DNA from 2 places in the Paenibacillus residui genome. Region 2 is predicted to be linked to the other one. Evidence: riboswitches for the same ligand, from Rfam matches in the RefSeq annotation. Region 2 holds a riboswitch; the other holds the start of a gene.
The links. A riboswitch is a leader RNA that binds a small molecule or an ion and turns the genes downstream of it on or off. The one in region 2 is predicted to bind ZMP and ZTP.
Positions count from the first base shown of each region.

Region 1 (14,784 bases), on a different contig from region 2:
AACCAGCAAGGAAATAAAGATTAGCATCTCTACAAGCGCAAACAGCCCTAGCTTATGATAAGCTACGGCCCACGGGTAAAGAAAGACGGCTTCCACATCAAAAATTACGAACATCAAAGCAAACAAATAATAGCGGATATTAAATTGAACTTGACCTTCTCCCACTGGTACGTTACCGCTTTCATAGGTGGTCAATTTTTCTTCGTGCGGTTTATTAGGTCTCAAAAGCTTGCCGATCGTCAGAGCGATTACTGGGAGCAGTACGCCTAACGAAACGAAAATGGCGACAATTACGTAATTGTTAATATACTGCATTCTCGCCGTTTCCCTCCAGTCTCTTGAAATGAATAATCCCCACAATTATAACAAATGGGGAAAATAGTGTCTAATGAAATAACACATCAAGGATAAACTGCTATAAGCCGTCCTTAGGACGGGCGCGTTTACCGATGAAATACTAAGAACAGGTATAGATGAAAACTTATACTTTCTTATATTTTGAAAAAGCCCGAAGCCGACATCTATTGCCCATTATTAACCGCCAAATGTCCAAAATCAGGAAAATGTAGCCATGCACAAAAAAAAGCGCGAAGGATTGTCCCTCGCACTTCATTCTCGGGGTTACTTTCTACCGGCAACTTCCAAACGGGTCAGCGCACGCTGAAGCGCCAACTCGGCCCGGCGATAGTCAAACTCATCTCTCTTCGCCAAATACTTCTCCGCACGTTCCTTGGCCGCTCTCGCTCTTTCCAAATCGATATCGCCAGGATATTCGGCACTCTCCGCAAGAATGACTACCTTATCCTTACGAACCTCCATAAATCCTCCATGGACGGCCAGAACCTCTTCCGTATTCCCTTTTTTGATTCTGACCGGAGCGATTTTTAAAGGAGAGACCATCGGAATGTGGTTCGGCAAAATTCCAAGTTCCCCTTCTACTCCCTTAACAACGATCATATTGGCGTCAGACCCGTAGAGAACTTTCTCGGGTGTAACGACTTCTAAGAAAAAGGTACTCATGCCGATCCCTCCTGAGAGTTTCCCGGTTCAAGCTTCATCCAGACGAGGATGAAGCTCAGCCAGAAAACACCACTTCGTAAGCCCGTGTCGATTTCTGCCGACGATACAGGCCTTTAAAAACCATTTCACAGGCTATCCGTTACATACTTTTAGCTTTTTCGACAGCTTCTTCGATCGTACCAACGTACAGGAATGCTGCCTCCGGCAAATCGTCATGCTTTCCTTCCAGAATTTCTTTAAAGCTGCGAACCGTATCTTTAACCGGAACGTACTTACCGGGATTACCCGTGAACTGCTCAGCAACGTGGAAGTTCTGGGACAGGAAGTTCTGGATCTTACGTGCACGTTGAACGGTCAGCTTATCTTCATCAGACAATTCGTCCATACCCAGAATTGCGATAATATCCTGCAGCTCCTTATAGCGCTGCAAAATTCTTTTAACGCCTTGAGCTACATTATAGTGCTCTTCGCCAACTACTTCCGGTGTCAAAATCCGGGAGCTGGAAGCGAGCGGGTCTACCGCAGGGTAAATTCCCATCTCGGAGATTCTACGCTCCAGGTTGGTCGTTGCATCCAAGTGAGCGAATGTCGTTGCCGGAGCCGGGTCCGTATAGTCGTCCGCCGGAACGTAAATCGCCTGGATCGAAGTAACCGATCCTTTCTTGGTTGACGTAATCCGCTCTTGCAGCTGACCCATCTCTGTTGCCAGAGTAGGCTGGTAACCAACCGCAGAAGGCATCCGTCCAAGCAGGGCCGAAACCTCAGATCCCGCTTGGGTGAAACGGAAGATGTTGTCTACGAACAGAAGAACGTCTTTACCTTCCTCGTCACGGAAATGCTCTGCCATTGTCAGACCGGTCAAAGCTACGCGAAGACGGGCACCCGGGGGTTCGTTCATCTGTCCGAATACCATCGCGGTTTTCTCGATAACGCCTGCATCCTTCATCTCGTGGTACAGGTCGTTTCCTTCCCGCGTTCTCTCTCCAACGCCCGCAAATACGGAAATCCCGCCGTGCTCCTGGGCAATGTTATTAATTAATTCCTGAATAATAACGGTTTTACCAACTCCGGCACCGCCGAACAGACCGATCTTACCGCCCTTCGCATATGGGGCCAGCAGGTCTACTACTTTAATTCCGGTTTCCAGAATTTCCGCTTGGGTGGTCAGTTCTTCAAATACAGGAGCCGATTTATGAATCGGGCTGGTCAGAGATCTGTCCACTTTTCCGGCATTGTCAATTTCATCGCCCAATACGTTAAACACGCGGCCCAGCGTGGCATTACCTACCGGCACGGAAATCGGTGCCCCTGTATCCAGTGCTTCGATTCCGCGAACCAATCCGTCCGTGGAGGACATAGCGATACAGCGAGCTACGTTATCTCCCAGATGAACCGCCACTTCCACCGTCAAATTGATTTCCGGATCGTTGGCGGAAGTGGATGGCTTATGAATCTTGACCGCATTTAAAATCTCAGGCAGTTGTCCGCGCTCGAACTCAATGTCGACGACCGGACCCATAACCTGCAAAACGCGTCCTTTGTTCATTCTTTTCCCTCCTAAAGCTTTTTACCCGGGGTAAGAAGCTATCTTCGTAAGCTTAAGCTGAACTTTGAAATCTATATAGTGCTGCAAATTTTGTAGGAATAAGCCGAATCTTGTTAGGCTGCCGGGGTTATACCTGGGCATTCGCACCGGCAACAATTTCCGATATTTCCTGGGTAATAGCAGCCTGACGTGCCCGGTTGTACTGAAGGGTCAGCGAGGAAATGAGCTTGGATGCATTTTTCGACGCATTTCCCATAGCTGTCATTCTTGCCCCGAATTCCCCGGCTTTTGCCTCCAGTACAGCACTGTACACAAGAGTTTCCGCATATTTGGGCAGCAGTACTTCCAATACCTTCTCTGCAGAAGGCTCATACTCATATTCCGTCCGAGCATGGCCGCTATCCTCAACCTCTACAAGAGGGAGCACGCTCTTCTCTATCGGTCTTTGCGAGAGGGCATTGATAAATTGGTTGTAAACCAGTATCAACTCGTCGCAATGGCCTTCTTCGAAATAGCGGACAGCAGCATTGGCAATCGTCTTAATATCGGAAAACTTCGGAGAGTCGGACAGACCAACTACTTCCTCTACGACCGGGTACCCGCGCTTCGTCAGGAAATCCCGGCCCTTGCGCCCGATCACGAACAGTGAGTATTCGTCAAAAGATTTATGCTTGCTCTGCAGCGTCTGAGTAAGCTTCCTCAACAGGTTGGAGTTATATCCTCCCGCCATTCCACGGTCAGATGTAATCACCAAATAACCGGTTTTCTTAATCTCCCGTTTCTGCAGCATGGGATGCTGAACATCCCTTGTCCCGGCCGCAACGTTAGAAATGACTTCCTTCAGCTTGTCGGCATAGGGCCGGGATGCCAATGCGGCATCCTGCGCCTTCTTCAACCGGCTGGCGGCAATCATCTCCATCGCCCGGGTAATCTGCTTCATGCTCTGCTTACTTTTGATCTGACGCTTTATATCACGCATACCTTTAGCCATTCATGTTCACCGCCTTTGAACTTGCCCGGTGCAAGTCAGAATCGTTGTGAATCGTTACTCAGATACGGAAAACCCTTTTTTAAACTTCTCGATAGCCGCACCCAGCGCCTTCTCATTATCCGCCGTCAAGTCTTTCGTATCGCGGATCGACGCCAGAATTTCAGGGTGACTCATATCCAGGAACGCCAAGAACTCTTTCTCGAACCGAAGGACGTCCTTAACCGGAATATCGTCCAAATATCCTTTAACGGCTGTGTAGATGCTGACTACCTGTCTCTCTACCGCCATGGATTCGTTAACGCCTTGCTTCAAAATTTCAAGCGTACGGGCTCCGCGGTTAAGGCGGGCTTGTGTCGCTTTATCCAAATCGGAAGCAAACTGGGAGAAAGCCTGAAGCTCACGGTAAGAAGCCAGATCCAGCTTCAATGTACCGGCTACTTTCTTCATGGCTTTGATTTGGGCCGATCCCCCTACCCGGGAAACGGAAATACCGACGTTGATAGCCGGACGCTGTCCCGAATAGAACAGGTCGGACTCCAGGAAGATCTGTCCGTCCGTAATCGAAATAACGTTCGTCGGGATATAGGCCGACACGTCGGAAGCTTGGGTTTCAATGAACGGCAGCGCCGTCAAGGAGCCTCCACCCAGCTCATCGTTCAGCTTAGCCGCACGCTCCAGCAAACGGGAGTGTAGATAGAACACGTCACCGGGATAAGCTTCACGGCCCGGAGGACGTCTAAGCAGAAGGGACAGTTCCCGGTAAGCTGCGGCTTGCTTGGTCAAGTCGTCATAAATAACGAGAACGTGCTCGCCTTTATACATGAAGTATTCGCCCATCGCGCATCCGGAATAAGGAGCGAGGAACAGGAGCGGAGCGGGCTCGGACGCACTGGCCGTAACTACAATGGTGTAATCCATTGCACCGTTGCGGCGCAGCGTTTCGACAACTTGAGCAACAGTCGATTGCTTCTGTCCGATAGCTACGTAAATACATTTCACGCCGTTGCCCTTCTGGTTGATGATCGTATCGATGGCAATCGTCGTCTTACCGGTTTGACGGTCACCGATGATCAATTCCCGCTGTCCGCGTCCGATTGGAACCATCGAGTCGATCGCTTTAATTCCGGTCTGCATCGGCTCATGAACGGATTTACGGTCAATAACACCAGGAGCAGGCGCTTCCACCGGCCGGAACGCTTTCGTAGCGATCGGCCCCTTGCCGTCTACCGGCTCGCCAAGAGGGTTAACTACACGGCCCAGCAGCTCTTCGCCTACCGGAACCTCCATAATGCGGCCCGTCCGTTTAACTTGATCGCCTTCGCGAATATCTTTGTAAGGACCCATGATAATGATCCCGACATTATCTTCCTCGAGGTTCTGGGCCATTCCCATTACCCCGTTGGAAAATTCCAACAGTTCGCCGGCCATAACGTTCTGGAGGCCATGCGCACGGGCAATTCCGTCCCCGACTTGAATGACGGTTCCCACGTCGACTACTTGAATATCGGATTGATATTGTTCAATCTGCTGTTTAATCAGAGAGCTTATTTCTTCAGGTCTGATACTCAACGAACCTCACCCCTATCTACATTGCTTGAGTTTGCTTCAACGTTTTTTCCATCCGTGCAAGCTTGCCGGACAAGCTTCCGTCATACAGCCGGTCGCCAATCCGCACCTGAATCCCGCCGATCAGGCTGGAATCAACTACATTATGGACACGTATGGTCTTGCCGATCAATTTGCCGAACTGTGCAGCGATCGCCTGATTCTCCTGCTCATTCAGAGCGTCCGGAGAGTAGACGGTAGCATCCGCTTGCCCCAGTCTTTCGTTGGCAATGCTGATGTAATAGTCCAGCAGAACATGGAACAGCGTTCCTCTCCTTCTCTCGATCAAAAGGCATATCGTATTGAACACAATATCGGAGACGCTGTCTTTAAACACCCGGGACAGAAGGTTAATTTTATCGTTCAGATCAAATTTCGGATGCAGCAGAAACTCGTACAAATCCTCGTTTTGTTCGATAATGGCAACAACCGATCTCAATTCTTCCTCTACCTGAGAGACGAGGCTCCGGCTTTGAGCAATCTCAAACAGCGCTTTGGCGTACCTTTTCGCTACGATCGTATCGCTGCTCATAGCTTGCCTCCCACCTCTTTAAGATATTGATCGATCAGCTGCTGCTGGGATTTCTCATCGATCTGCTTTTCAATAATTTTGGAGGCGATCATAACAGCCATGGCGCTTACTTGACTGCGCAGAGCGGCTACAGCCTTATCTTTCTCGTTGGCAATATCCTTAATCGCTTCCTCTTTAATGCGGTTGGATTCGTCTCTTGCCGCCTGAACGATCTCTTCCGCCTGTTTCACGCTCATTTGTCTGGCTTGTTCAATAATTTCATGCGCTTCCTTGCGGGCTTCCTGAATTGCCTGTCTTTGCTCGGTGATCAGCTTCTCGGCCTCTTGACGGTTGGATTCCGCAGATTGGATTTGACTCTGAATCATCTCTCTCCGCTTCTCCATCATTCCGAACAAAGGACCGAAAGCGAATTTATTCAGCAACCAATATAAAATCAAGAAAGCGATAATCGCAAATACTGTAGATTCCCAATGAAAACTCATTCGTGTCACTCCCTCCTTACTTGACGACGTTCCAAGAATGCAACCTTAAGCAAAACGAAGGCGTGGATGGCCCAGGCCCTCCCCGCCAAGCTTCGGGCTTATGTGGAATTAGCTGCTGAAGAACATCAAGAATGCCAGAACGACCCCGATCAAAGGAACAACCTCAACGATACCAACCCCGATAAACATCGTCGTTTGCAAAGTACCGCGCAGCTCAGGCTGACGAGAGATTCCTTCTACTGTTTTGCTGACAATCATACCGTTACCAATACCGGCGCCGAAAGCACCCAAACCAACTGCAATAGCTGCTGCTAAAAATTCCATTGTTAAAAAACCTCCCAAATTGTTTAAGTTATAATAGTATATCTGATCTCATGCCCAAGGAAAGTCTCGTGTCCTCCGACAGAGCTCGACAAAGGTTAGTGTCCTTCTTCATGGACAGATGCCTGAGAAATATAGACCATCGTCAAAATAGTGAACAAGAAGGCCTGTATTGCCCCGACGAAAATACTGAAGCCTTGCCACACGGCCAACAGCGGAATACCAAATGCTCCCGCCATGATAATGGTCGCTATCAAAATTTCGCCCGCAAAAATGTTCGCGAACAAACGAAGACCTAAAGTAACCGGCTGGAAGATAGTTTTAATCAAGTTCAGCGGGAAGAATATCGGATAAGGTTCAAGGTAATGCTTGAGGTAATGCTTGGTGTTCCGCGTCAAGCCCAGATAGTGGACCAGAACAAACACGATAGCCGCAAGCCCCATCGTCACCGAAAGGTCGGCTGTCGGGGATTTCCACCACAGCACCTCGGCTCCCTCGTGCCCTTTCGCTTGCCCTTCCTGAATAGCATCCTCAGAAACTATCGGCATCCCCATAAACTCGACAGGCTCCGTATGCCCCGTAACGACAGCAAACGGCAGTCCCAGCACGTTGGATATAAAAATGAACATTATCAAGGTAAGACCTAACGAAACGAAGGCCTTCGCCTTCTTCAAAGGCATGGTGCTGGCAATGGTATTATGAACAAACTCAACCAACCATTCCATAAAATTCTGCATCTTGGAAGGATTCTCGACGGAGAGATTCCGGACACCCAAGCGAGCAACGATAAAAGTGATGATCGCAGCTACGATAATGACGAAAAAAGTCGACAGATCAATTGTAAGACCGCCAATCTCTAGCAAAGGAGAGCTATGCATCGATCATTTTCACCCCTTTCCACGCATGCCTTTATTGGTTTTGAAATACGACAAGATTCCCATCAGGAGTGTTGCCATCTGAACAAAGAATAAACCTATGATCATGGAAATCAAATCGAACTGCGGAAACTTGACACAAATCATCGTTCCGATCAGAGCCATGCAGGCCCTAGAGATAAAACCCGAATTGATCCGCTTCCCCGTATTCTCCATGACAAGCCTTGTAATCGCCTGGATCTTGGCTCCCAGCAATCGGGCATTGATCAGACTGATGACCGTTCCGAGGACAAGTCCGGCCGCATAAGGCTTGGCTTGAGGCACGAGAGCCCAGACGAGCAGACAAATAGCCAGAAAAAACATGGCGGCACGGGAAACGGTTTTCATATAGGCCGTTAAATCATTCATTCGTGTCCTCCAGAAATCGCTTGATCAGAAACACGACACTGACAATGCCGACAAACAGACCTATAATCAGTCCTCCGGCTTTCCAGGCTGGGGATAAGCCGAATCGATCGCTCACAAACGAACCTCCAAAATATCCAAGCAGTATGCATACAATAAGATCAGCGCCGATCGCACTGACCATTCCCGCGGCCCGCCATGGATTATCATTCGGGTTAGGCTTTTTCATACTTTTTCTCCTATCGTCAGTGACGTAAACGGACAAAAAGGAACCTGCCTATGAAATCGTTTTTATTCGGGTAATTTGCGCAGCAATCCTAATTCATTTTAATAAAGCGCGGTCCTGTTTGTCAATTCATTAAAATCCAAACATTTCGTGAACAGCATACAAAAAAGCCTTATAAAATCTGGATTTTTCAGTATCGCCAACTAAACAGTGCAACTGTATGGTGTATGGTAGACTTTAACTTATTACACTTTAAAAGGTTGTGGTCTTTGTGACGATAACCCAAAGTGATAAAGAATCGCTTGAACAATCCTTTGGGAGGCTTGTCCGTCACCATAAGGATTTGCCGCCCTGCTCATTTTACCATAGAGTTCTTCGTTCGTCAGCAAAGCCCTCATCCTTCCATAAACATCCTCTTCCTTGGTGCCGACCAGCTCGAGCGTCCCCGCCTCAATTCCTTCAGGCCGCTCAGTGGTATCCCTAAGGACAAGCACGGGAATCCCGAAGGACGGAGCTTCTTCCTGCAATCCCCCGGAGTCGGTCACTATCAAATGAGTATGAGGATAAAAATTATGAAGATCTACGACATCCAATGGTTCAATCAAGCGAATCCGCGGGTGGTCTCCTAAATATTGGCGGGCAGGCTCCAGAACGGCTGGATTCGGATGGACCGGATAGACAATTGCAATATCTTCGAACTCATCGGCGATTCGGCGGACAGCCTGGAAAATTTGACGGTGAGGCTCGCCCTGCGATTCCCTGCGGTGAGCCGTCATCAGAATCATCCGCTTGCCCTCCGCCCATTCGAGCATCGGATGGGTGTAACCTTCTTTAACCGTATATTGGGGAACATCCGTCACCGTGTTGCCGGTAATGTAGATTCCGTCTTCGGGCTTGTTCTCCTTGCGCAGATTACCCGCAGACCATTCTGTCGGAGCGAAATGCAAATCGGCGAGCACCCCGGTCAGCTGGCGGTTCATTTCTTCCGGATAAGGAGACAGCTTATTCCATGTTCTTAATCCTGCCTCTACATGGCCTACTTGAATCTGCTGCAGGAAAGCGGCGTAGCTTGCGAGAAATGTCGTTGACGTATCCCCGTGGACCAAGACAATATCCGGCTTTGCTTCACGGAAGACCGGCTCCAGACCTTGCAGCACCCGGACGGACAGCTCGGCCAATGTCTGACGGTCCTTCATCACATCCAGATCATAGTCCGGCTTAATATCGAATACCTCCAGCACCTGGTCCATGATTTGACGGTGCTGGGCCGTAACGCATACAAGCGACTCTATCTGATCGGGATGTTTCTCTAATTCCTTGACCAGCGGAGCCATCTTGATGGCTTCGGGTCTTGTTCCGAATACGGTCATCACCTTTATTTTCTTCATGATTATCCCCCTCCCGATTTACATGTAACCCGCAGGTTTCAATCAGTCTGTCGGTAAAAAGTGTTTATTTCGTGCCGAAAAGACGATCTCCGGCATCCCCGAGGCCGGGAATAATATAGCCGTGTTCGTCTAAACGATCGTCAATGGCCGCCACATAAATATCGATGTCCGGATGCTCCTCCTGTACGGCCTTGACTCCTTCCGGAGCGGCTATCAGGCACATCAGCTTAATCTGATTGCAGCCTCTTTCCTTCAAGAGCTGGATGGAAGCATTCGCCGAGCCCCCGGTCGCCAGCATCGGATCGATGACGATCAACTCGCGCTCGGTAACATCGGTAGGCAGCTTAACATAGTATTCTACCGGCTGCAGGGTCTCCGGATCACGATATAATCCGATGTGTCCGACCTTCGCCGCCGGGAGCAGCTTCAAGATTCCATCTACCATTCCGAGTCCCGCCCTGAGGATGGGGATCAGCCCCAGCATCCGGCCGGAGATGATCTTGCCATCGGCGTCTGAAACCGGCGTTCTGACCTTTACCTTCTCCAGCGGAATATTTCTTGTAATTTCGTAGGCCATCAGAGTAGCCACTTCATCGACATAATCGCGAAAATCTTTGGTCTTAGTATTAACATCACGTATAAAGGTAAGTTTGTGTTGAATTAACGGATGGTCGCATATAAAGACCTTGCCCATAAAATTAAATCCTCCCATACAGGTGTGTCTTTCTTTCATTTATGACTGAGCCTCTGTCCTCTAATGCCTTCACAACGCAGCCCGATGGAGTATTCGATCAGCAGCTTTTTGCCATAAACCTTGTTCATTATACCACAAATAATATGAAAATATCCGACAAAAAAAAGAGGCATTCCCCGTTCATATTATGCCTCTGCTCATAGTCTAGAAGGACATCCACCGGCACCGTCCAATCTTCCGGATAAACAGGAAAACTCCCCGGGCAAACAGGGTAGAATGACCTGTCGCCCGGGGAGATCAAGTAGCCTTATTCGTATCTGAGACCCGAATAAAGCGGATATTGCTCCGTCAATTCCTGAACCATACCGCGGACCTTGTCGTGAACGGCCTCGTCCTTCGGATTTTTCAATGCCAGAGAGATGATTTGGGCAATCGACTTCATAGCTTCCCGTCCCATTCCTCTGGAAGTAACGGCAGGGGTACCGATCCGAATACCGCTCGTAACGAACGGGCTCGTCGGGTCGAAAGGAATGGCGTTCTTGTTAACCGTCACTCCCACATCATCCAATAGATTCTGAGCTTCCTTACCCGTCAGATTAATGTTGCGAAGATCCACAAGCATCAAGTGATTGTCCGTGCCTCCGGTCAGAACATTGAGCCCTTCAGCCATCAGTTCCTCAGCCAGCACTTGAGCATTGCTGATAATATTTTGACAATAGGTCTTGAAGTCATCCTTCAGCGCTTCACCAAAAGATACCGCCTTGGCTGCTATAACGTGCATCAACGGACCGCCTTGAGATCCGGGGAATACCGCTTTGTCAATTTCCTTGGCCCAAGCTTTGCGGCACAGGATCATACCACCACGGGGACCGCGGAGAGTTTTGTGCGTGGTCGTCGTGACAAAATGAGCATGGGGCACCGGATTCGGATGCAGGCCAGCGGCCACCAGACCGGCAATGTGAGCCATATCTACCATAAATAATGCTCCCACATCGTTCGCAATTTCAGCCAACGCTTCAAAGTCGATTGTGCGCGGATAAGCGCTCGCTCCGGCTACTAACATCTTCGGACGATGCTTGAACGCCGCTTTGCGAACCTCGTCATAATCGATGCGGAACGATTCCTCGTTAACACCATAAGCCACGAAATTATAGAGAATGCCGGAAGCGTTCGCCGGGCTGCCGTGAGTCAGATGTCCGCCGTGGGCCAGATTCATTCCCAGCACGGTATCTCCAGGCTTGATAGTCGCCAGGTAAACGGCCATATTAGCCTGTGCACCGGAGTGAGGCTGTACGTTGGCGTGTTCCGCGCCGAATATTTCCTTGGCCCGATTAATAGCGATCGTTTCTACTTCGTCCACATATTCGCAGCCGCCATAAAATCTCTTGCCCGGGTAGCCCTCCGCATATTTATTGGTCAATACGGAGCCCAAAGCTTCAATAACCGCTTCACTGACAAAATTTTCGGAAGCAATCAATTCAATTTTGCCGCGTTGCCGGCCGAGCTCCAGATTCATAGCCTTCAAAATTTCCGGATCGGCAGTACGTAAATGTTCCATCCTCATTTTCCTCCCAATGATCGTATTATAAATGATGGTTATTGGCATAAAACTTATGTCGAAAAAATCTGTCTATTTTCAAGATAAGGATAAACGGCTATCGCCGTCCTTTGGGCAGGCGCGTAAAAGCTACCTTTAAAACCGGGTTATTCGTCTTCGAAGAAGATCCGTTAGGTGCTTTTTTTAAATTTTAAGGAAACCCTGCAGCCTCTAAGAGCCGTCAATGCCCTATAGCGTTTCGCCGATTCTAGAGGCAGGCTCCTTCATTCGAAGGTTCCTGCTTCGTGTAGACCGCCCTGGCCCCGCCAATCAGCTTGGGACGGGTATAGGCCATAACAACATGGGCCTGACCTACGGAACGTATGGAAGGGCGTACGGGAACCGCCACCTTGCGCAGATGCATGCCGATTAATGTATCGCCGATATCTATTCCCGCATGGGCTTGAACGGTCTCGACCACAACCGGCTCGTTCAAGTGGTTATAGGCGTAGGCAGCCATAGAACCGCCGGCCTTGGGGACAGGAATAACGGATACCGGCTCCAGCGAAGGGTACGAAGCCAGCGCCTCCTTCTCGAGGACGAGAGCCCGGTTCAGATGCTCGCAGCATTGAAAAACCGGATAAAACCGCACCTTCTCGCGGGCTTTCATCACGCCTTCAAAAATACGTTCAGCTACACCCATAGCACCTGCGGAGCCTATTCGCCGCCCCATAACCTCGCTGGTACTCGTCCCGACAACGACCAACTGCCCATCTTGAATATGGCCGGCTTCGAGAAGTTCTCTCAGAATGAGGTTTACATCTTCTGTAATTTTCAGAAGGGATTCGTTCACTGGATAGTCGTCGGATCTGGAATCGGCCATTCCGGCCCGCCTCCTTCCACCCTGTAATTAATAAAATGATCCCACTTAATTCAGAATACCGGCATTCAGTACTCAACACGGACTGTTTCAGGCGAACCTTATCCGTTAGGGGTGAATGGAATATTTCTCTTCGATGGATTTCAATTTGCTTACCCGGCCTTCGTGACGGGAACCTTGAGAGAATTCCGTCTCAAGCCAAACCTTGACGATTTCCAGGGCAACCCCCGGCCCGACCACTCTTTCTCCTAAAGCCAGAACATTGGTATCATTGTGCTCTCTGGTCGCTTTGGCCGAGAACAGATCGGAAACGAGCGCACAGCGGATCCCCGGTACCTTGTTCGCGGCTATGGACATCCCGATCCCGGTGCCGCAGATGAGAATTCCTCTATCCGCCTGACCTGAAACTACCTGATCACAAACCTTGAGAGCATAATCCGGATAATCGACGGAGTCGGAACAATGGCATCCCAAATCCTCGACTTCATGTCCAAGGGCAATCACCTGCTGCTTGATATCCTCCTTCAGCCGTACCCCTGCATGATCCGCGCCAATCGCAATTTTCATCAACTTTTACCTCCCTTGTCGACCGATAACCGTTAGCCGATCACGGTTCAGTGTCCGTTAGTATACCCAAGCTGTTAAAATAGAAAAAAGAGCAGGCGGCGTGCGTGCACGACGTTGCTCTTTGCCCAGGCGACCGGCCGTATCCCCCGATGCTCCATTGTGGTTATTCCCACTTGTCGCCAGTTACATCGGGTTCTGATTAACGTTACCCCCATAATACCTTATAAGGCGGCAGGTTGTAAAGCTTCCTTTTGGCCTTTGTAAAGTCGTTTTTTATTACTACAAACAGTGATAATGAAAGGCACCTTTATAATTTATTGTTGTGATGATTTTAATTTATCGAGCAGTCTCCGCAGACAAAGCTCAATTTCATCCGCACAGCGCTTATAAACATCGAAGGAGCCTCCGAAAGGGTCCGAGATATCATAATCGGAGGAAGTCGCCGACCATTCCAGCCATGGCGGCATTTCCACCCCTGACAAGCTGGGGTTGAGCGCCTTCTGGATTTCCCATTCAGCCACCGCCCTTTCCTTCTCTGCCTCGGCGGCTGCTTCCTCTTCGTGGCGGACGTACTCTTTCAAGGTGAAGGTTTTATCCGCGGCTTCCGGATATTGTTGAATGAGCGATCTTTTGTGCCCCATGGTCATCGTCAGAATAAGCTCTGCCCAGTTCACATGCTCACCGGATACGGGAGAGGACAGAAGCATCTCCTGCATCCCTTTGGACTGAAGAATTTGACGAGAATGAGGGGAGATCGGACAGCCTTCCGAAGCGGCCGTTCCGGCTGAACGAATGTCCAGAGGAAGGCCCGCTTCTTCTGCCATAAGCCGCAGCATACCTTCAGCCAGCGGACTGCGGCAAGTATTACCTGTACAGACAAATAAAATGCGGTTAACCATTCGTTCACACCTCCTTATTAAGGATTGCCCGCTTCTTTCCCTTTCATCCGGGCTCATTTAACGTCGGCAACAAAACCTAATATGGCGAATCGTATGACTATTGTACCTCATCCGCCAAGAAGCGAACAATCAGAGAATGAACTGAACTCCGAACATTAGCAGGATGGCGCCTCCTATTGCCTCGCCGTAATTGCCCGCCCAATAGCCCATCCTTCTTCCGAGCCATAGACCGATAACGGACATTGTCCCGCCAAAAAAACCGAATAGGAGAACCGTCAGCAAAACATCGGAGTCGAACATCCCCATAGAGACTCCTACTGAAAAGCTGTCTACACTAACCATCAGGGCGAATAGCAGAAGTCCCCAGGCATTCCGGAAATCGAGGGTATGTACGGATTCTCCCCGCAAGGAACTATAGATCATATGTCCCCCGAGCAAAATGAGAAGCCCTCCTCCGGCCAATGTGGCTACCTCACCCAACAGATAGCCGACGTAATGGCCTGCCAGCATTCCCATAAGAGGCATCAATATATGGAATAATCCGATCACGAAGCTCACTTTCAGAATACTTAACAGCCTAATCCCCCTGAAGCCTATGCCTATCCCCAAAGAAAAAGCGTCCATTCCCAAAGCGAACGCCATCAACAGCAGTGTCGCAACGTGCCCCCAATCGAGCGTACCCAGAATCATGCGGCCTTCCCCCTGTCCACTCTTCTTCTTTCCAAACATATGCGGACAAGGGGGTAAACATACTATAAGTCTGTCCCAAGCCTTATATTAAATTTAGGTTTATCGTCTACGAGGGCTAAGTCGGGA
Region 1 covers NZ_JBHTIU010000091.1:15,817-30,600, forward strand. Annotated here, with positions in the region: gene ACFQ03_RS22270 (NADH-quinone oxidoreductase subunit A) at 1-315, opposite strand, end outside; gene ACFQ03_RS22275 (F0F1 ATP synthase subunit epsilon) at 622-1,020, opposite strand; gene atpD (F0F1 ATP synthase subunit beta) at 1,160-2,566, opposite strand; gene atpG (ATP synthase F1 subunit gamma) at 2,694-3,557, opposite strand; gene atpA (F0F1 ATP synthase subunit alpha) at 3,612-5,126, opposite strand; gene ACFQ03_RS22295 (F0F1 ATP synthase subunit delta) at 5,143-5,694, opposite strand; gene atpF (F0F1 ATP synthase subunit B) at 5,691-6,176, opposite strand; gene atpE (F0F1 ATP synthase subunit C) at 6,285-6,500, opposite strand; gene atpB (F0F1 ATP synthase subunit A) at 6,596-7,375, opposite strand; gene ACFQ03_RS22315 (ATP synthase subunit I) at 7,385-7,780, opposite strand; gene ACFQ03_RS22320 (AtpZ/AtpI family protein) at 7,773-8,006, opposite strand; gene wecB (non-hydrolyzing UDP-N-acetylglucosamine 2-epimerase) at 8,249-9,391, opposite strand; gene upp (uracil phosphoribosyltransferase) at 9,456-10,085, opposite strand; gene ACFQ03_RS22335 (serine hydroxymethyltransferase) at 10,393-11,643, opposite strand; gene ACFQ03_RS22340 (TIGR01440 family protein) at 11,891-12,505, opposite strand; gene rpiB (ribose 5-phosphate isomerase B) at 12,611-13,069, opposite strand; ZMP/ZTP riboswitch at 13,186-13,266, opposite strand; gene ACFQ03_RS22350 (low molecular weight protein arginine phosphatase) at 13,384-13,968, opposite strand; gene ACFQ03_RS22355 (manganese efflux pump MntP) at 14,098-14,658, opposite strand.
Region 1: linked by a shared signal. The riboswitch ahead of rpiB (ribose 5-phosphate isomerase B) and the one ahead of ACFQ03_RS05195 (bifunctional 5,10-methylenetetrahydrofolate dehydrogenase/5,10-methenyltetrahydrofolate cyclohydrolase) in region 2 are both predicted to bind ZMP and ZTP.

Region 2 (14,784 bases):
CGATACGAATGGGCCGGACAGTTGGAAACCGACGGTGACTCAGACGGCGGAAGAATATGAAGAATTGTGGAAGAATACAGCGCTGCGCTACAGTAATGCGATTGCGGCAAGCAGCAACCCGGATTGTCAATTCTCACCGATTATGCCGGCGTACGAGACGAAAGGTTATCTCGAAACGGATCCCGATGCGCCGGAATACGGCGAGTTTGTCATCTATCACGATCCGTCTATCGAGAATATTTATCATGCAGCCAGAGGCCTCAAACAAGCGATCGCCGAAGGAGCCGACGTTTACGGCTCGGGAATTTTCTGGTGGGGCACGTTTATTATGACAGAGCCCGATCCGCGGGATCATCAGGATTATTCTCATGCGCGCGAGTGGTGGCTGACGGAGTGGGTTAATAATTCTACATCTAGCAATCCGCCAACTCCGACTGAAATAAATTCTTGATTAACGGCGGCTTCAAGCAAGGAACCGTTCCATAAGCAGGTTAGTGTATGGCTGTACATTTTATACGGATCATTTGGCATTCCCGCTCATAGAATTAGAGTAGAACCTTCTATGGGAAAGGGGTGTAGGCAGGATGGTCCTATTCATCATGATCATGCTTGTGGCCTTCGTATTCCTCGGTCTGTTATGTGTAGCGCTGGTGAAAGGGTTGCAAAAGGATTCTTATGACAGTGACGTTCGGAATCTATGGGAAGCTAATGATATTCAAAAAGACAAGATAGACTACGAGAAGTAGAAAGTCGGCCATCCAATGACAGCTTCAGCCTGCCGACCGTATGTATGCATGAAGACCGGACTTCCATCCTGCAAGGAGGCCCGGTCTTTCGGTTAAAGAGTTAATGAAGGGTGCGTATCTTCGCTAAGCCGCACTGCCGCTATCTGCCATTATTATAGGGAGCCTCTCTCTTTAATGTAATTTCACCGACAATCGGCAAATGGTCGGATGCCAACGTAGAGAGGACTTCCGGATGGGTCAATTCAACATTTTCCGATACAAAGATATAATCTATTCTTGATCTGGGCTTGTCCGCCGGAAAGGTAAAGGCGTCCCCTTGATCTTCGAAACCGTCTTTAAATAAAGTCTTCATCAATCGAATCTCTTCGCTTACCGGGAGGGCATTAAAGTCTCCGGTAATAATAGTTGTCCGATCATATTGGCTTGTAATCGCCAAGATTTCGTCGATTTGCGCGAGACGCTGTTCCGTCGTCAATCCCAGATGGGTGCTGTAGAACTGAATATGATTGCCCTTAACGTTGATGGTTGCTTCCAGTAAACCACGCTGTTCCTGGCCGAAGCTGCTTAACAGATGATTCTCGGAATGGATGATAGGGTATCTGCTCAGAACCGCCGTTCCATATTGCCTGCGCTTTCCTCCCGGCTCCAGCGGGTCCCTGTCCAGATTCGCGCCATAGATATAATGCATTCCCAGAGACTCGGCAAGTTTCTTGGCTTGATCTTCAAAATTGCTTCTGGCCGAATAATGACGATCCACTTCTTGAAGCCCGATTATATCGGCTCCCGATGCTCTGATTTCATTCGCTATCCGGTCCAAATCAAGCACCTGATCCATCCCGACTCCATGACGGATGTTGTAGGACATTACTTTAATCGTAACTTCCTTTCCCCGGCCTTCACCAGAGAGTGGTGCTGCTGCAGAGGGGGTGCCGTTTTCGGAGGCTCCCGCGGTGGTGACGAGCGAAGCCAGGAACACTAAAATCAGCAGAATAGAGGCCAACTTCTTCATTTTCACATTCCATCATCCTTTCTGTTAAAGCGTTTACATAATTACCGTCTTCTGGTGGATCGTTATCCCATCCCTCCCTAATCCTGTTAATTTCAATCCACTTTAATTATATCATTTGTCTGTTTTTTTAGTAGAGTTAATTTGTTGTCGCAACAGAATTTATAAATCAAGTTTCGTAAAGGGAGTGCACGATTTTAGATCATTCTCAACTTTTGATGATATTCACTTGTCAACGCATAAAAAAATGCACCGAACCGGAAATTCGATGCAAAAATGTAAAGTTTTTTGACAGGCTCAGCTTTTTAGAATATCGTCGATTCGCGTCAATTCCTCCGAACTGAAGTCCAGATTCTGAATGGCGGCGGCATTCTCTTCTATTTGACTGACACGGCTGGCGCCGATTAGGGCCGAGGTCACTTTTCCTTCACGCAGCACCCAGGCCAAAGACATCTGGGCCAGGGATTGCCCGCGTTCAGCGGCCAATTCGGCCAAGAGACGGACTTTAGCGATTTTCTCCTCTGTCACGTCTTTTTCTTTAAGGAACGAGCCTTCCTTAGCCGCACGGGAATCGGCCGGAATTCCTTTCAAATATTTGTTGGTCAGCAGTCCCTGCGCCAACGGGCAGAAGGCGATGCAGCCGGCCCCTCCATCCTGCAGAATATCCTGCAATCCGTCCTCAATCCATCGGTTAAACATAGAGTAGGAGGCTTGATGTATAAGGAGCGGGGTGCCTAACTGCTTCAGAATGCGGATGGCTTCGCGAGCCCGCTCTTCCCGGTAATTCGAAATTCCTATGTACAGTGCCTTCCCTTGGCGGACGATTAAATCCAGGGCGGCCATCGTTTCTTCGAGCGGTGTATCGGGGTCGGGCCTGTGATGATAGTATATATCCACGTAATCGAGCCCCATTCTCTTCAGGCTCTGGTCCAGACTCGCCACCATGTTTTTCTTGGAGCCCCACTCCCCATACGGTCCAGGCCACATATAAAAGCCTGCTTTGGTAGAGATAATCATCTCGTCCCGATAAGCCCGGAGATCGGATTTAAGCACTCTGCCGAAGGTTTCCTCCGCAGATCCCGGCGGCGGCCCGTAATTGTTAGCCAGATCGAAATGGGTAATTCCAAGATCGAAGGCTTTGCGAATCATGGCCCTCGAATTTTCGTAGACATCGGCGCCCCCGAAATTATGCCACAGTCCTAATGAAATAGCCGGGAGTTTTATCCCCGATTGGCCGCAGCGGTTATAAATCATGGTTGAGTAGCGTTGGTTATCAGGCAAATAACTCAACTGGATTACCTCCTTTGTCTGAAGATTTCCTATTGCACGTTGTGTTAGCAGTTAAAAGAAAGAAGCTTTTAAACATGATAGCGTATAACTCAATCATTGAACAGGTGGAAATTTCCGATAGGATAGGGATATATTCAGATTTATTGAAGAACTGATAAGCTATGATATATACAGCGGCAATTAAAAAGAACAGTTGAAAAAATTACCAATATGCGTTACTGTTATGACTATAAAGTCATTATTTGAATATCAAATTCAGAATCTGTTTGGAGGCGCTTATAAATATATGGTGCAAAGGAAAGGTTCGTTGAAAGAACGGCAGCGTCAGGAAAGGGAGCAATACATCTTGCAGGCGGCGGAAGAAATCATGCTGGAGAAGGGTTACCACCATACGAGCATGGATGAAATCGCAGACCGGGTTGGAATTGCCAAGGGGACACTCTATTTGCATTTTACACGTAAAGAGGAACTGGCTTATGCATTGGTAGAGCCGAAGCTCAACATGTTTCTGGAAAGCGTGCAGCAAGCCCGGGCTTATAACGGTACGGCACAGGAGAAGCTGATTTATTTGTTGGAGAAAGAAATGTCAGGCGCATTTTTTCAGTTTATGCTGCGGAGCGATCCGGATTTGGCCTCTGTATTTAAAGCACAACAGCAGCGGATCGATGGATTGATTGCAGAGATATTTGGCGGTATAGGGAAGATTTTGGATGAGGGAAAGGAAGCAGGCCTCTTTGATCGGGAGCTTCCTAACGAGATGATGGCCTTTCAGTTTATAAACATGTTCGATCCGCATCTGTATCTGAAAATGGTGGAACAACAGCAAATGAGCAAAGAAACCTTTATCCGCCATGTTGCCAAAGTCTATCTGCGCGGAATTGAACGTTGATAAAGGAGGTGCTGCCCCGAGCAAATTACCCCTTCGCTTCAGACTGTTGTTCTTTCCATGTTGTAATCGAGTCTTACAAAATAGGAGGAGATACAATGAAACAGGAAGCGCTTAACATTACCGGGTACGCGGATCAGTTCAGTGTAATGCCGGGGGAACAGGTCAAGGTTATGGTCAGTACGACAAGCAAAAGCTATAAGGTGAACGTCGTTCGTCTATGCGGCGGGCTGATGGATGCGGAGAGCGATGATTTGCCCGTGGAGACTGTGCAAGCCGAGTGCAATCGAGTCTATCCGGGGCGCGTACAGGAAATCGAGGCAGGTTCCTATGGCGAATTGCCGGTTCCCTCCGATTGGATGCAGGGCGGAGAATTCACGGTTCAACTATGGGCTTGGCCGACTTTGACGACAGGGGCGGTACATCCGCAGACGCTCTGGTCCGTGTCGGCGACGAACGGCACGGCCGGAGGACGGCTTGTCCTTGAGCAAGATGGTCAACTCGCGCTGATGCTTACAGACTGTGCGGGGCAGTCGGCGGTTGTTCGTACGGAGCGGCCGCTTATGGCGAAATCGTGGTATTTTATCGCTGTACGTTATTCGGCCGAATCAGGAGAAGCGGCACTGTTGATTGATCATCAGGATCAATGGATGCCCGAACGGGATAGGCAGTTTATTAAACGAAAAGCAGCATTGGATTTCTCAAATTTGTTAACGGGTGCAGTCGTGCTGGCCGCTCAATATCAGGAGGGCAGGAGACAGCATTATTATAACGGCAAGCTGGAAAACCCGCGTTTTTTTCGTACTGCTCTGGATGATGAACAGCTCGAACAGCTGTATTCAGCACCGGAACTTTCGGCAAGTATGAGAGCAGAGTGTGCGGCATGCTATGATTTCAGTCAATTTATTTCGTCCAGCCGCCTAATCGACTGTTCGGGCGGACAAAATGACGGCCGGTTATATCAAGCGCCGGCACGAGCGGTGACAAGTCATAATTGGACTGGTGAATATGCGAGCTTTAAAGAAGCTCCAGACCAGTATGCCGCTGTTCATTTTCATGACGACGATTTATGCGATGCGGGCTGGGATGCCGATTTTGTCTGGAAAGTGCCGGACGAACTGCGGAGCGGAGTCTACGCTTTTCGTTTGGAGACGGAAGCCAGCGTCGATTATGTGCCATTGTTTGTACGTCCGGGCAGACAGACTGCCAAAGCAGAGGTCGTCTATTTGGCCCCAACTAATACGTATCTGGCTTATGCGAACGAACGACTGTATGAGCAGGCTCAAGCTTATATGGGAGACGATTATGTGCTTCCGGAGCAGGACCGGTTTCTGTCCGAGCATCCGGAGTTGGGCAAATCGATCTATGACTTGCATAATGACGGCAGTGGTGTACAGTACAGCTCCCGCTTGCGTCCGATTTTGAATATACGGCCTCATTACCGCAATTGGCGTGCAGTAAGGCATTTTTCAGCGGATTTATATATAACCGGTTGGCTGGAAAGGCGGAAGCAGCCTTATGATGTCATTACGGATGAAGATTTGCATCGGGAAGGGCAGGAGCTTCTGGCATCTTATAAAGTGATTATTACGGGCAGCCACCCCGAATATTGGACGCGTCCGATGCTTATTGCGCTAAAGCAATATTTGGCTGCCGGCGGTCGGCTGATGTATTTGGGCGGGAACGGGTTTTATTGGGTAACCAGTCTGGATGCAGACCGTTCTTACTTGCTTGAAGTACGGCGTGGCAATGCCGGTACAAGATCGTCTGATACACCGCCGGGGCAAATCTATCATAGTACAACCGGCGAGCCCGGGGGCTTATGGCGGCATTACGGTTTTGTGCCGCAGAGCATCGTCGGAGTTGGTTTTTCTGCGCTGGGCGGTATTAACGGCTGCGGATACAAGCGGCTTCCGGACAGTCATGATCCGGCGGCGGCGTTTATATTCGAAGGGATCGGGGAGGATGAAATCATCGGCGATTTCGGTCTCGTTATGGGCGGAGCGGTAGGGGATGAAATTGACCGCTTCGACCATGAATTAGGTACGCCCAAACATGCGCTGCGATTGGCGACCTCGACCGGTCTGGACGATTACTATCAAGTAGTCCATGAAGATTTGCTGTTCACAGCGCCGGGGCAAGGGGGGCTTGAAAGCCCGCTCGTGCGTGCCGATATGACCTATTTTGATATTGCCGGCGGCGGTGCGGTTTTCTCCGTTGGTTCCATTAACTGGGCGGGCAGTATAGCCTGGAATAATTACGATAATAATGTGGTCCGAATTAGTGATAACGTATTGCGCCGTTTCTTGTCATAATGGCCGTGGCACTCCTCCTGACAAGGCGTCTTGGTTCCGAAATGTTGGTGTGGGGCTGTTCTGAACAAAAAATTGCTTGTATTGCAGGAAATTTCAGAATATAATATTAGTTAATATTTGGTATGTGTAACTGGCGCACGTGGTGAACCACGAGGAAGCACATATGACGTTATAGCCGTTCGCCTGGGCAAAGTATTTGATCCCTAATCGGGGTCAAATACTTTTTTTTGTTAATGAAGGAGGAGCAGCAAGCTATGGGAATTTGGTTAACCGGGCAAGAGCAGCGGATCGCATCCGAAAGGCAGTTGCTGAACAGGCAGGAAGAGTGAGGGAGCAGCGGGGGATAGAAGTAAAGCTGGCCGTTATTCTGGTGGAAGGGGACCCGGCTTCCCTGGCCTATGCGAAGGCTAAACAGCGGTGGGCTTCCCGGCTTGGTATAGCGTTCGAATGGATACGCCTCCCATCCGGAGTAACGGAACAAGAACTGATGGGAATCATTGATACGTTAAATAGGGACGATGGGGTTCACGGAATTCTGTTAGAGCTCCCTCTCCCACGGCACTTGTCCTCCAAAGCGATAATCGAGGCGATTTCGCCATGGAAGGACGTGGACGGATTGACCTCTTCCAACCGGCTGGCTAATCAAACCGGAGCCCCAGGACTATATCCGGCTACACCGTTATCCTGTGTCCGGCTTCTGGAAGATTACGGCTATGAGCTAAAGGGAAGACATGCTGTCGTGGTGGGGCGCGGGGAGACCGTAGGAATGCCGCTCCTTCATTTGCTGCTGCGGAAGAATGCCACCGTGACCGTGTGCCATTCGTATACTCCCGATCTGTCCGTCCCGCTTCGCCAGGCGGATTTTGTATTTGCCGCTGCGGGGCGTCAAGGATTAATAACGAAGTCTATGGTCCATCCCGATCTGGTCGCGATAGATGCGGGAATTAATGAAACAGACAGCGGGGAGTTGAAGGGGGACGTGGACTCCGGGGCGATTCTTCGCTTGCAGGCGTTATCGCCGGTTCCGGGAGGGGTAGGAACGCTGACAACGGCCATTCTATTTGAAAATGTTATAAAAGCCTTCGAACTGCAGCATGGTAAGAAGCAGCAGAATTTTATAAGAAAGGGGGGAGTATAGAAATGAGCTTGATGGATCAATCCGTTCGCTCCTTCGTCCAAGCGGCTTCATCCCGTACACCGACTCCGGGTGGAGGGAGCGTCGCGGCTCTGGTTGCTGCGCTGGGAGCGGCCATGGGCTCGATGGTTGCCCACTTTAGCCAGGGGCCTAAATTTGCCTCCCATTCGGAAGAAATGGAGCACATGATCATCCGGATGAAAGCGGATATCGATCAATTCGAAAGCCTTCTAGAGGAGGATGTTCACTCGTTCGAAACTTATATGTCCGCCGCCCGAATGTCAGGACAAACCGAGGAGCACAAGCAAGCCAAACAGGCTGCATTGGCCTCCGCCTCGGTACTGGCCACCGAGGTTCCTGTCAGGCTGATGCGAAGATGTCTGGCTTCCATGGAAACAATGGAAGGGATAGCCGGGAACGCGAACCGCAGGGTATTATCCGATCTTGGAATAGCCGTCTATCTTCTGGAGGCGGCTGCCCGCTCCGCATGGATTACAGTTGCCATCAACCTTCCCGGCCTGCAGGAGGAGAAGCTGAAGGAACAATACGGAAGGGAATGTGCACAAATCATCGGCCGGATCGAATCGATCCGGGCCGGCATGTTGTCCACCATCCATTCAAGGATAAACGAATGAGCTTTACATGGGAGAACGCAAATACCTCATATCGGAAGGATTAACGATAGAATCCCTCCTGTTTACCACTATTAGACTGCCTAGCCTAAAAAGCAGTCATCAAAAGTGCTTTGTTAGGCTAGGCGTTAACAACCGGCTGCTCGGAAAGCAGCTTCTCCAGATGTCGGCAGCAAGTATCCAAATCGGTCACTTGAGACCAATATAATTTCAGTTCCTCGCGAATTTGCTTCAGCAGCGGTCCGGATAACCCAAGCTCGGAATGCATCTTAAAGCTGGGAATGATTTCCCGATACAGCTGAAATCGGGAAGGCTCAGCCGCTTCATGCGGTTGTACCATGCGGGCTCCTTGTGCTGCAGGGCTTGGCGAACGTTTCCCCCGGCCGGCCACTGCATCCCGGATGTCGGTGCGGCCCGTGCGTTCAGCCGCCCTCTTCATCGCCGGGATGCTTAAAGTCCGATGGCGTATAACGGTTTGCGCTTCTTGGGAGGTCAGGTAATGTACCAGCGTCTTCGCTGCTTCCTTATTGGCCGATTTGGCAGAAACGGCCAGTCCGATCACCAGGTTGAGCGTCTTGGAAGTTTTCAACTGCGGAAGAGGCGCAATGTCAAAGCGAAACGATGCATTGCGGAATTCGTTCAGGACGAAATAGGTGGTCATCACCATGGATACTTTGCCCTGACGGAACAAATCGTCCGCCTCCAGATCACTCTGTGAGAGAAAGGAAGACAAGCCTTGGTGGCTGATGATATCCCTGCTCATCTGTATGGCCTCCCGCACATCCGGATGGCGGAAGGAAACAGGCCCGGTATCTTCCGGGCGAATCCATTGTCCGCTCTGAAGAAGGAAGATCGGCCAGCGGTTGTCCGATAACGCATGATAATAAAACCCTACCCGATTACTGCGGTTGGTGATCTGGTGAGCCACATCCATAAGCTCATTCCAGGTCCAGCTGCTGTCGGGTTCAGGGAGGTCAAATTCTTCGAAGTGATCTTTGTTATAGCAAAGAATGACCGGAGAGAAGACGAAAGGAACTGCACGCAGCCGTTTGCCGTCTTGAAAAGCGGGAAGAAGGAACGGATACGTATCTTCCGGCGGCTGCAACGGCTCCAGCAGCGCAAAGCTGCCATCTCTCTCATGGAATTCGGAGAAGGATTGATTGTTAAACATAGCCACATCAATCAATCCGGATTGAAGGTAATGCTTCATAAGCTGCAAATCGTCGAAATGGAAGGGGATTGGAATGAGCTCCACCTGGATCCCCGGATGCCGTTCATGAAAATAATCTATCAATGTACTCAATTCCGCCTGTTTATGCATCGATGGGTAATAGCCGAAACGGATAGTAGTATTCGAGGTATAATCCGGGTTAAGCACTTTATTACCGATGCGCGGTATTTTCTGCACATATCCTTCCGTCACGAGAATATCCAATCCTTTCCGGACGGAATGCTTGCTGAGGTTATACTGCTCTGCCAGCTCAAGCTCCGATGGCAGAAACTGACCGTTCTTAAATGCTCCGCTCCGGATGCTGTCCCGGATGCTTGCCATCATCTCTTCCAACTTGGAACGAAGCACCGATTGTTTGGTTTTACGACTCATTTAGCAACCTCCCGAACCGACCTCAAACTGATACAAATCTGGTTGTTTATCTATATTATTCAAAATATCCTCTGCAATTTCTAGTATAGCCCCTTTCAAATCGCTTTTCAATCCAATTATAACGGGAGCGACTTCCGAGTCGTTTCAACTGCAAGGTTGGATTTATCCCGACTTCCAGCTTATTGTGGATAACAAATTTTTCAATATTCAATATTGACAGCGCTTTAATTGACTCGTTATAATTCAACCAGATACGTATCAGAATTATAGTGTTTGTTATTTTTCCTTTTGAGGCCAAATGTGATTGTTATTCATTTTTACGGGGAGGGGTTTATTGTGAGATTCAAAAAGCATGCTTTAATTTTTACGGCCGCAGTAACGCTGACGGTAGCCTGTTCGTCCGGGGGGACAAAGACAGAACCCGGGGATTCCGCCAAGGAACCGGAAGAATCAGACAAGGACCGTCAAATAAAAATTACGGCCATGAAGTTCGGCTACGGGGAATTGCCGCCTAATGACAGCCCGGGCGTGCAAATGATTAACGAGAGGTTTAATGTCGATTACCAGGTTAATCAGGTGCCCGTCGGCAGCTACAGTGAGAAGCTGAGCGCAGTTCTGGCATCCGGAACCATCCCGGATATAGTTGCTTTCGAGGCGCCGGATATATCGAACCGGTATCCTAAATTTGCCCGGCAGAATGCTTTTCTCGCATTGGATGATTATATTGACGACTATCCGTCGCTGGCTCTCGTTCCTGATTTTATATGGGATCAATTCAGAGTGGACGGAAAAATCTACGCGATTCCCAAGTATTATCCGCGATTCGGCTTTTTGCCGATGATCCGCAAGGATTGGCTGGATAATCTGGGGCTGGAGGTTCCGACCAATTATGAAGAATTGAAGCAGGTCGCCATCGCATTCACGAAGGGGGATCCGGATGGCAACGGCAAGAACGATACATACGGCATAGCCCTCGGCCAGAACATTAACCCCAATTATAACCTGGGAGCCTATTGGGATCCCAACGCCTGGTATCATAAAAACGATAAGGGCCAATTCATTCCGGGATGGATCTCCGAAGCGCGCAAAGAAATGATCGAGTGGTTTGCCGATTTGTATGAAGAAAACGCCGTCACTCGCGACTTTGCCAGTCTGGATTGGAATGCAACCAATAAAGAGTTTTATTCCGGCAGAGCGGGCATCTTCATCGGCACTCCCCGCGGAATGATCAATGCGAACGCCGATAGCCTGGTACAGCTGGATCCCAATGCGGAATTCACATTTATGGCTCCGGCCGTCGCTCCGGACGGATCCCAAGGACTCACCTCCAGCAGCGGCTTCGTAGGATTCATGACGATTTCGGCGGAAGCCGGCAAGGACGAGGAGAAGGTTCGGCGCATATTGGAAATGACCGAGCTGGCCAGAACGGTGATTCCGGAAGACCGGATGAATCCGGATAACCCCGATTTCGATTTCTTGATGGGAGGGGAAGGCAAAGCCTATGACATGGTGGACGGGAAGCCTGTAGCGAAGGAAAACGCCTTGAAGGACGGATTGCGTCCTACCTCTTATTTGTTGGATGACGTTCCGTGGCCGGAGAAAGATTCGGATAAGGTTTATAAGTACAGCAATCCAATTCTCGATGCCGTCGTCCAGGATATGCTTAAGGTGCATGGTGAGAGCAAATTTTACGGTTCTCCGCATTATGCCGCACCGTCACCGACTTATCTGGAGAAGGGGAATGAATTGACCCAATTTCTGATCGATGAGCAATCGAAAATGATTGCCGGTCAACGTCCGGTCAGTGACTGGGATAAGATGGTCGACGAGTTTATGAAAAAGGGCGGGGACAAGTGGATTGAGGAAGTGAACGCCGGGATTACCATCCAAGATCCTAAGGAAGCATGGGATTGACCTGCCTGTTGATGGAGGAATGGAATGAGAACGAATGAGTATTCTCTTAATTCAGGGGTTTCTGCACCGCAGAAGCCCCGTATATGGCAACTAATATGGCGCAAGAGATATGGATACCTGCTTATTTTGCCCGGACTGCTTTATTTTCTTGTTTATCGTTACGTTCCTATGCTGGGCTCGGTCATAGCCTTCCAGGATTTTAGCCCGTTCCTCGGATTTACGGAGAGCCCCTGGGTCGGCTTCAAACACTTTGCCAAAATATTTGAGGATGCCGAAGTGGTCCGGGTTCTGTGGAATACGCTCGTGCTTTCGTTTTTGCAGATCGCTTTTGCCTTTCCGGCGCCGATTATCTTGGCACTTATGCTGAATGAAATTCGCAATGGGGCCTACAAAAGAATTGTGCAATCGATTATTTATTTGCCGCATTTTTTATCTTGGGTCATTGTTGTCGGGATTTTTATTATTTTCCTGCGCGGCAGCGGTCTGATCAATACGTTTTTGACTCTCAAGCTTGGCATAGGCCCGATTGATTTTCTGACCGATCCGATTTATTTCCGGCCACTCATTATTATTCAGGTTATCTGGAAAGAAGCGGGCTGGGGAACAATTATTTTTCTTGCCGCCTTATCGGGCATTAATCCGAATTTGTATGAAGCGGCCGTGATGGACGGGGCAAACCGCTGGCGGCAATTATGGCATATTACGCTGCCCGGAATCCGGAGCACGATCGTTATTCTGCTCATCCTGCGTCTCGGCAATGTGCTGGACAGCGGATTTGAACAAATCTTTCTGATGCTCAACTCCTTCAATATGGAGATTGGCAACGTACTGGACACTTACGTTTATTTTAAAGGAATTCATCAATCCGATTACAGCTTTGCAACCGCTGTAGGCTTGTTTAAAGGAGTTATTGGTCTGGTGTTGGTCGTGGCGGCCAACTGGCTGGCCAAACGGTTCGGCGAGGAAGGAATATACTGACCGACTCCCGGCCTTCTTGGTGCAACCTGCACAGCAGCGGTAAATTGTAAATAAAGGAGACGCTACTCATGCTGCATCGTTCCTGGTCAGACCGATTAATAGACGGGATTAACATTGTGCTGCTGGGGATTATCGGTCTGGTGATGCTCCTGCCCTTCTTGTATATTTTTTCCGTCTCGTTCTCGAGTATGAAAGAGTATATTTCAAGCGACTTGCTGCTCTGGCCGAAGGAATGGGTGCTGGATGCCTATCAGTATATTTTTGGCTCCAGCTCGTTTATCCGTTCTTTGGGAGTGACGGTCTTCGTCACGGTGACGGGTACCGCATTTAATCTGCTGTTTACTTCCGCCATGGCTTACGGCCTGACCCGGAGATTGGTCGGACAATCCTTTATCCTGTTTCTGGTTTTGTTTACGATTTTGTTTTCTGCGGGAATGATCCCGTCCTATTTGATTGTCAAGGAGACCGGATTGCTGGACAGCTTGTGGGCATTGATTATCCCGGCGGCGATTGCGCCGTTCAACCTTATTGTGATGCGTCAATTTTTTCTGAACATTCCTGAAGAATTGAACGAGGCGGCCTTCATAGATGGAGCTAACGAGCTGCAAACATTCGCCCGCCTGATTCTGCCATTATCCAAGCCGGCGCTGGCTACGTTTTGTCTGTTCTATGCCGTCGGGCATTGGAATAACTATTTTGCCGGAATTTTATATTTGAACGATCCCACCAAATGGCCGATACAGGTCGTACTCCGCCAAATCGTAGTTTTGAACGATCCCGTAAATTCACTGGGGGCGGTAGAAATGCTGATGGAGAATCCTCCTCCGCCGGAAACGATTCAAATGGCGGCGATATTGGTGGCGACCGTACCTATTTTGATCGTATATCCGTTTTTACAGAAGCATTTCGCCAAAGGAGTTATGATTGGTTCGATCAAGGGGTGAAGGTGAATAGATCATCTCTTATTATCGAAAAGGAGCAATGGAGAGAAGGAGAGAGACCATGACCATAAAATATGCGGCAACAGCTGTGGAAAGACAAATCAAAATAACGGAAGAGGCCGGCCGGATAGAAAATTTGGGGGCCCCGATCCACAATTCAACCTCTCATGCCGCCGTGTTTACGAAGTCTGAAGACGGCCGCGACATTATGTACCTGTCGCTGGATGGATCAGCAGGAGAAGATGCGCGTCTGGGGACGATTGATCTGAATGAGGAGCGGCTAGTACATATTCTCCCGATGCCCGGTGCGATGGGAGGCTTCTCGATGACCAAAGCGGGAGATGAGAGCATTTATGTGGCAACCCATAATCAGGGGAATGTTTATCGCTATACCCCATGGAATCGCAAGCTGGAGGTGCTAGGGAGGCCCACGCCGGAAACGACATTCGGATATGCCTTGACCTCTGTCGGCGAGGATGCAGTGTTCGGCGGCACTTATCCCGGCGCGGTATTCTATCAATACCGCCCGGGGGAAGGCTTCAAGCTGTTCGGCTCCCAGCCTTTCGAGCCGGGTGAGCACTATGTTCGCAGTCTTGCTCATTGGCCGGAAGCGGGGGTAACGTATGTCGGGATCGGCTCTCATCCCCGGTTGAAACGATTTAATCACCGCACGGGTGAAGTTAAGGAGCTGCTTCCGGAGGCGTACTACAACGACGAGTTTGTCTATGATCTTAATATCGAAGGAGGCAAATTATTTGTTCGTCTAAATCCTTCCAACCGGCTGCTTGTTTATGATTTGAGCATGGACGATAGCGGGAAATGCACAGAAAAATTCGAGCGGGAAGTGCCGGGGGTCAACAGTTTGGGAGTATCCCCATTATACGCAGGGGCGGTGTACTATACGTATATCGGAAAGCTGTACCGCTATGAGCTGGACAGCGGCCGGTCGGTTTCGCTGGATGTCGATACAACCATCTTGCCGTTTAAACTAGATTTTGTGGAGCTGGCGGATCAGCAGCAGTTTCCGGGCAAAACATTGGTTGGGGTCGGATCGCGGCTGGGGCGGACGAGATTGTTCAAATACAATCCGCAGAACGGGAATCTGAGAATCTCCGATTTGGAGATTGAAGGGGTTCCGACCAATGTTCAAAGTATAGCAACGGCTTCGGACGGCAGGCTGTATATCGGGGCGTTTCTGGTGGGGGGGACGTCGATCTTTGATCCGGAATCCGATACCTTTACGGAGTATAAAGGGGTGGGACAAACCGAAAATACGGCTGAGCTGGACGGCCGCTTGTATTTTAGCGCGTATCCTCACGCTAAACTGTTCGAGTACGA
Region 2 covers NZ_JBHTIU010000016.1:4,037-18,820, reverse strand. Annotated here, with positions in the region: gene ACFQ03_RS05225 (glycoside hydrolase family 18 protein) at 1-451, shown strand, start outside; gene ACFQ03_RS05220 (hypothetical protein) at 585-746, shown strand; gene ACFQ03_RS05215 (endonuclease/exonuclease/phosphatase family protein) at 886-1,755, opposite strand; gene mgrA (L-glyceraldehyde 3-phosphate reductase) at 2,050-3,042, opposite strand; gene ACFQ03_RS05205 (TetR/AcrR family transcriptional regulator) at 3,329-3,931, shown strand; gene ACFQ03_RS05200 (N,N-dimethylformamidase beta subunit family domain-containing protein) at 4,027-6,243, shown strand; ZMP/ZTP riboswitch at 6,360-6,439, shown strand; gene ACFQ03_RS05195 (bifunctional 5,10-methylenetetrahydrofolate dehydrogenase/5,10-methenyltetrahydrofolate cyclohydrolase) at 6,440-7,381, shown strand; gene ACFQ03_RS05190 (cyclodeaminase/cyclohydrolase family protein) at 7,384-8,013, shown strand; gene ACFQ03_RS05185 (extracellular solute-binding protein) at 8,132-9,613, opposite strand; gene ACFQ03_RS05180 (extracellular solute-binding protein) at 9,950-11,527, shown strand; gene ACFQ03_RS05175 (ABC transporter permease) at 11,552-12,505, shown strand; gene ACFQ03_RS05170 (carbohydrate ABC transporter permease) at 12,574-13,449, shown strand; gene ACFQ03_RS05165 (hypothetical protein) at 13,508-14,784, shown strand, end outside.